Gloeobacter violaceus PCC 7421: one gene and its partner. The protein of the gene in region 1 interacts with the protein of each later gene in a pairwise test. Links are inferred from orthologs where the notes say so. Each region holds a gene or a part of one and is shown on either strand. Other genes may lie near its edges. The genes, in order: cysE and cysK.

The links.
Region 2: the proteins of cysE (region 1) and cysK interact in binary tests that used the Escherichia coli proteins (3 or more experiments, as listed by UniProt). The link is inferred for Gloeobacter violaceus PCC 7421 from one-to-one orthologs.

What each region holds. Positions count from the first base shown.
Region 1 is NC_005125.1:2,672,930-2,676,006, forward strand. Bases 1-2,756 are described here. They hold cysE (serine O-acetyltransferase), read left to right. Parts: upstream 1-889; coding sequence 890-1,624; downstream 1,625-2,756. Other genes in these bases: aroB (3-dehydroquinate synthase), read left to right, coding at 1-702; GLL_RS12995 (DUF29 domain-containing protein), read left to right, coding at 1,694-2,179; GLL_RS13000 (RidA family protein), read right to left, coding at 2,116-2,568; msrA (peptide-methionine (S)-S-oxide reductase MsrA), read left to right, coding at 2,709-2,756. In the rest of the region: more of msrA, read left to right, coding at 2,757-3,077.
Region 2 is NC_005125.1:849,292-852,412, forward strand. Bases 159-2,958 are described here. They hold cysK (cysteine synthase A), read left to right. Parts: upstream 159-977; coding sequence 978-1,940; downstream 1,941-2,958. Other genes in these bases: GLL_RS04160 (alpha/beta fold hydrolase), read left to right, coding at 159-480; GLL_RS04165 (Rrf2 family transcriptional regulator), read left to right, coding at 540-962; GLL_RS04175 (hypothetical protein), read left to right, coding at 2,083-2,655. In the rest of the region: more of GLL_RS04160, read left to right, coding at 1-158; phosphate acyltransferase PlsX, read right to left, coding at 2,970-3,121.

The DNA of each region.
Region 1 (3,077 bases):
CCGACGACGTTGCTGGCGATGGTGGACGCTGCCATCGGCGGCAAGACGGGGGTGAACCACCCCCTGGGCAAGAACTTGATCGGCACCTTCCACCAGCCCTGCCTGGTGCTCATCGACCCGCAGGTGCTGGGGACACTGCCGCCGCGCGAGACGCGCGCCGCCATGGCCGAGGTGATCAAATACGGGGTGATCTGGGACGGGGACTTATTTAAGCGGCTGGAGCAATTGCCCAGCCTGCAACGCCCGGACGCGCGCACCCTCACCACGCTGCTGGTGCGCTCCTGCCAGGCCAAAGCCGAGGTGGTCGTGCGCGACGAGCGCGAAGGCGGTCTGCGCGCCATCCTCAACTACGGCCACACCGTCGGCCACGCCCTCGAAAGTGCCACCGGTTACCGCCGCTATCTGCACGGCGAAGGGGTCGCCCTCGGTATGGCGGCGGCGGGCCGGGTGGCAGTGGCGCTCGATCTCTGGAGCCCCGAGGAGCTTCGCCGCCAGGAGGCGTTGATTATCAAAGCCCGCCTGCCGGTGCGCTGGAAGAGCGACATCGCCAGCGAGGCGCTGCTGTTGCGCATGCAATCGGACAAAAAAGTCGAGGCGGGCAAGGTGCGCTTCGTGTTGCCGGAAGCGATCGGTCGCGTCCACACCGGGGTCGAGGTGCCCACAGAGGTGCTGCGCAGGGTGCTCGACACCCTGCGCGGTTGAGGGTGCAGCGGCACCCCTACCGGCCCAAAATGCATTGGCCCGGACAATGGCATTGGCCGGGCCACGGCTCAATATGGCCGACACCAGGGCGCCTGCGGCGGATTGCCGCTCGGGGAGGGCGCGAAAAACATCGTCTATCGGGCTGTTAAGATGGTGTAGCACTGGGCGCCGTTACTTTTACACGACTGTGTACAAAACCCTGGCAAGCGTCGTCGCTACCATCCGGGAAGACTTCCAGGCCGCCTTCGAGAAAGACCCGGCCGCGCGTTCGTGGTTTGAAGTGCTGACTTGTTATCCGGGTCTGCACGCCGTCGCCGTCCACCGCTTCGCCCATCTTCTGTACGCCCGCCGCTGGTTCTGGCCGGCGCGCTTTTTATCGCACATCGCCCGCTGGCTGACCGGCGTCGAGATTCATCCGGGGGCCACCATCGGCGCGGGCATCTTCATCGACCACGGCATGGGCGTGGTGATTGGTGAAACCGCCATCATCGGCCGCGACGCGCTGATCTACCAGGGCGTCACCATCGGCGGCACCGGCAAACAAAAGGGCAAGCGCCACCCCACCCTAGGCGACAACGTCGTGGTCGGCGCCGGGGCAAAAGTTTTGGGAAATATCGAAATCGGCAACAACACCCGCATCGGGGCCGGGTCGGTGGTACTGCGCACGGTGCCCAGCGACTGCACGGTGGTGGGTGTACCCGGCCGGGTGGTCTATCAGGACGGCGAGCGCATCGATCCGCTCGCCCACGGCCAGGTGCCCGACCCACTCGCCGATGTGATCCGCTCGCTGGTCCGCCGCATCGACGAACTCGAAAGCGAAGTGCAACAGTTGCGCACCGACAAAACCGGGAAACCGGCAGCTCCGAGTTGCGCCATCGAGGCGCGCTTGCTCGAAGACTTTTTGCACGGCCCGGGGATCTAGCCACCGGGTCGTACCGTTCAGACTGATGCGGTTAGGCTGGTGGCAACCAGTCCACGGCGAGGCAATACGGTGCGGGCGAAGATTGGCAGCGATAGACCCGAGCGACCGAAAAGCTTGTATGAGGCCGATTTTCATGCCTGGACCGCCCAGCAGGCTGCTGCGATCAGAGCGCGCCAGTGGGAGCGGTTGGATATTGAAAACCTGGCTGAGGAGATCGAGTCGTTGGGGCGGGCGGAGCGGCGAGAACTGGAAAGCCGGTTGGCCATCCTGGTTGGGCATCTTCTCAAATGGCAGTTCCAGAGCGGGCGGCGCAGCAACTCCTGGCAGGCGACCATCGATGAGCAACGAAGACAGATATCGCGGCGGCTGGCTGCCCAACCGAGTTTGAAGGCGCATCTTGTCGAGGCGTTTCAAGAAGGCCGGCAAGCGGGTCTGCGATTGGCTGTTCAGCAGACGGACTTGCCCTACGGCCATTTTCCCGTGGAATGTCCCTACTCCCTCGAAGAAGCGCTTGATCCTGGGTTTTTCCCCGGGACGCAGTCCGATCCGTCCTGATCTTCGCCGATCCAGGCGTCCGCTTCGATTTCGACGATCATCACCGGGTCGATGAGGCGGCGAATTTCAACCATCGTGGAAGCAGGCCGGATCTGGCCAAACACTTCGCCGTGGGCGCGGCCGACCGCCTCCCACTGCTCAATGTCCGTCACGTAGATGCGGGTGCGCACGATGTCGGTGAGGCTGCTTCCGGCGCGCAGCAGGGCCAGCTCGATATTCTTGAGTACCTGGAGGGTCTGGGCATAGGCGTCGCCTTCCCCGACCACCCGGCCTACGGCGTCGGTGGCCGTGGTCCCCGAGACCCACACCTGCCGCCCGACGCGCACGGTCCGCGAGTAGCCGACGATCGGTTCCCAGGGTGAGCCCGACGCCAGATTTTCGCGTTGCATGAGCCGGTACCCTCCTTCAGAACTTTAACCACCAGCACGGCCGCACCGCCTGGCCAAGGAGACACCCAGGCCAGGCGCTAAAATTGTAAAAGAACAGCAATAAACATTAGCCCACGACCGGGCTGCGGAGAGTTTCCATCATGGGGTTATTCAATAAACAAGTCCAGATGCCGACGACGGCGCAGGCTCTGCCCGGACGCGCGCAGAGGATGCCGGTGAGCGTTCCTCACCACGTCAACGGCCGTCCCCTCCAGCCGCCCTTCCCCCAGGGAACAGAACAGGCCATGTTCGGCATGGGCTGCTTCTGGGGAGCCGAACGCGTGTTCTGGCAAGCCGAAGGCGTCTACACGACGGCGGTCGGTTACGCCGCCGGGTTGACCCCCAACCCGACCTATCGGGAAGTCTGCAGCGGCATGACCGGCCACAACGAAGTTGTCCTGGTCGTCTTCGATCCCAGGGTGATTTCCTACGAGCGTCTGCTGCAAATCTTTTGGGAGAACCACGACCCG
Region 2 (3,121 bases), 1.8 Mb from region 1 along the record:
CTCACCTGCACCGGCGTGTTTCAGTACGAAGCTCTGCTGTTCGAGACGTTTTATCTGGCAAGCAACGTGGTGATCGCGGTGCGGCCTGCCTGGATGGTGAATTTTGCCGTCGCCCGCAAAGCCTTTCAGCGCAGGTTCGTCTACAAGTTGCTCGAAGATCGCTGGGCACGGTTGTTTATCGAAGACTACGTCGTCGCTCACCAGGCAGCCGCACGGGGGACACTCTATAGTTCGATCGGCAAACACGCCACCTACGAAATGCCCGACGCCTTTCGCAAACTCGCAGTGCCGACTTTGCTGATTAGCGGCGAGTACGACCAGATTATTCCCGCAGCAGGAGCGAAGCGGGCGGTGAAAGTCAATCCCGGTCTGACGCTGAAGATCATTCCCCAGACGGGACATTTTCCGATGCTCGAAGCGCCCGGCGCCTACCTGGAGTCGATGAACAGCTTCCTGGAGTCCCCCGGATCCGGGGCTTAATCCCCACTAACTTGGTGGAGATTTAGTATCATAGGAGAGTCGTCGCGCGAGGTGCGGCCGTGGAACTTTCCGCTAAAAGTGAATACGCCCTGCTTGCCATGCTGCAGCTGGCCCTCGGCCACGGCAAGGGCGAACCGATGCAGATCAAAGAAATTGCCCAGTGCCAGTCGATACCCGACCGCTATCTGGAGCAGTTGCTGGCAGACCTGCGCCGCCACGGGCTGGTCAAATCCCAACGCGGGGCGCGGGGGGGGTATCTGCTTGCGCGCGAACCTTTTGCCATCCACCTGCTTGAAATTGTCCAGTGCATCGAAGGGCAAGACGAAACCGAAACGCCCCCCAACACCCTCGAAGCGAGCATCGTCCGCGAGGCGTGGGACGAATCGCGCCGGGCGGCCGAGCAAGTGCTCAAAGGCCATACGCTCCAAAAGCTCTGCGAACTGCACGATCGCCGCCAGAGCACCGTCATGTACTACATCTAAGCGAACCTGCCACCCATGCATATCGCTCACGACATCACCGAACTGATCGGCCGCACTCCGCTGGTGCAGCTCAACCGTATTCCGGCCGCCGAGGGTGCCCTTGCCCGCATCGTGGTCAAACTCGAAAGTTTCAACCCGGCCGCCTCCGTCAAAGACCGCATCGGCGTCTCGATGATCAACGAAGCCGAAAAGTCGGGCTTTATCCTGCCGGGCAAAACGACCCTGGTCGAACCCACCTCCGGCAACACCGGCATCGCCCTGGCCATGGTGGCGGCGGCGCGCGGCTACCGGCTCATCCTCACGATGCCCGAGACGATGAGCAGCGAGCGGCGGGCGCTCCTGCGGGCCTACGGCGCCCAACTCGAATTGACCCCCGGTTCAGAAGGGATGCGCGGGGCCATCCGCCGCGCTGAGGAGATTACCCGCGAAGTGCCCGACGCGTTTATACTCCAGCAGTTTCGCAACCCCGCCAATCCCAAGATCCACCGCGAGACGACCGCCGAAGAACTCTGGCGCGACACCGACGGGCAGATGGATATTTTTGTCTCCGGGGTGGGTACCGGCGGCACCGTGACCGGGGTGGGCGAAGTCTGGAAGGTGCGCAAGCCCGGCGTGCAGATCGTGGCAGTGGAACCGGCGGCAAGCCCGGTGCTCTCCGGCGGTAAACCCGGCTCGCACCTCATCCAGGGCATTGGCGCGGGCTTTGTACCGGATGTACTGCGGCGCGACGTGATCGACGAAGTGATCGCCGTAGCCGATGAGAAAGCGATCGAATACAGCCGCAGGCTTGCCAAAGAAGAAGGGCTTCTCTCGGGCATCTCCACCGGGGCGGCTCTGTGGGCGGCTCTGCAGCTGGCCAAGCGCCCCGAGAACACCGGCAAGCTCATTGTCTTTATCCAACCCAGCTTCGGCGAGCGCTACTTGAGCACGGCCCTTTTCCAGAACGAAGGGCAATCGCCCACCGCCGTCGCCCGCTAGGAGCGGGCGGTAAGCCGCCGGTTGCGTTGCAAAAAATAGCGGCTATCCCTACTGGAAAATGCAGGCAATAGTCGATGCGTAATCCTGCGGTAGTAAGGTTCGTTTCGGCTGTGCTTCGTGCACACCACCCCAGAGACGAAAAATGCCAAACAACAACAACGACAACGACGACAAGGGCGGTAGCGACGATACCACCGGGAATCTGTCCCATGAGGAAAACGGCCACGAGCCGGATCCCAAACCCGCCGGGGGGACACCGACGGACGACGAGTTGGGAGGCGAGACCGAGAACCCCCAAAATTTCAGCGAAGAACCCCTTCCCGAGGATGTGCCAGGCTTTCAGATGCCGGACTGGCTAGATCCTGCCGACGGTGACATCTTCGGCATGGACAACGACACCGCTATGTTGGTCGGCGGCATTGCGACCGCTGGAGTGCTGGCGCTTTCTGGTGCCGGCGCGCTGGCGGCCGGTGGAGCGCTGGCTACCGGCCTCGTGTTGGGTTTAGGGGACGACCTACTGTTTGACCAGGGTAACGAGACCGTCGAGGCGTCGGCCGACAGCAGCGAGGGCGCAGAAGGGGAAACGGAGGTCGGCTTTGTCGCCGACACCGATGACACCTTCGCGCAGGACGACAGCTTCCATGAGGACGCCAATTTCTATTCCGAAGACCCCGAATTCTACGCTGAGGAGCGGCAGTACGGAGACACCGCTTAGTACCGTTTGCGCTTGGAGGGTGGTCGTTCGGTCATCCTCCCCGGCGGTTTAGGCATCCGGGCACGGAGTTGCCACTACGACCGGGGCACTGTTATATTCATGAGGAACATCAACATTACCAAATAGGGAAAGGGAGGTGGTGCCGATGAGTATACCTGGTACTAGCTTGAATCTTCGGACCGCGAACGGTCGGCTGTGCGCCGGAGCTGTGGCTCTCTAAGAGTTTCCTTTCGGCAGTCAAGACTGCGGAATATCCAGATTCGCCGGGACGCCCCCTTAGCAACTGCTGAGGGGGCGACTGGTTTTAAGACCAGTCACATCGGCAAAATCAATTGCTGCTGGATGCGCTCGAGCACCCGGTTATCCAGGGCTTCTTTGGCCAGGCGGATGGCGCTCAAGATGCCCTGGGCCTTCGAGGAGCCGTGGGCAATGATGCAGACACCGTTGACCCCGAGAAGCAGCCCGC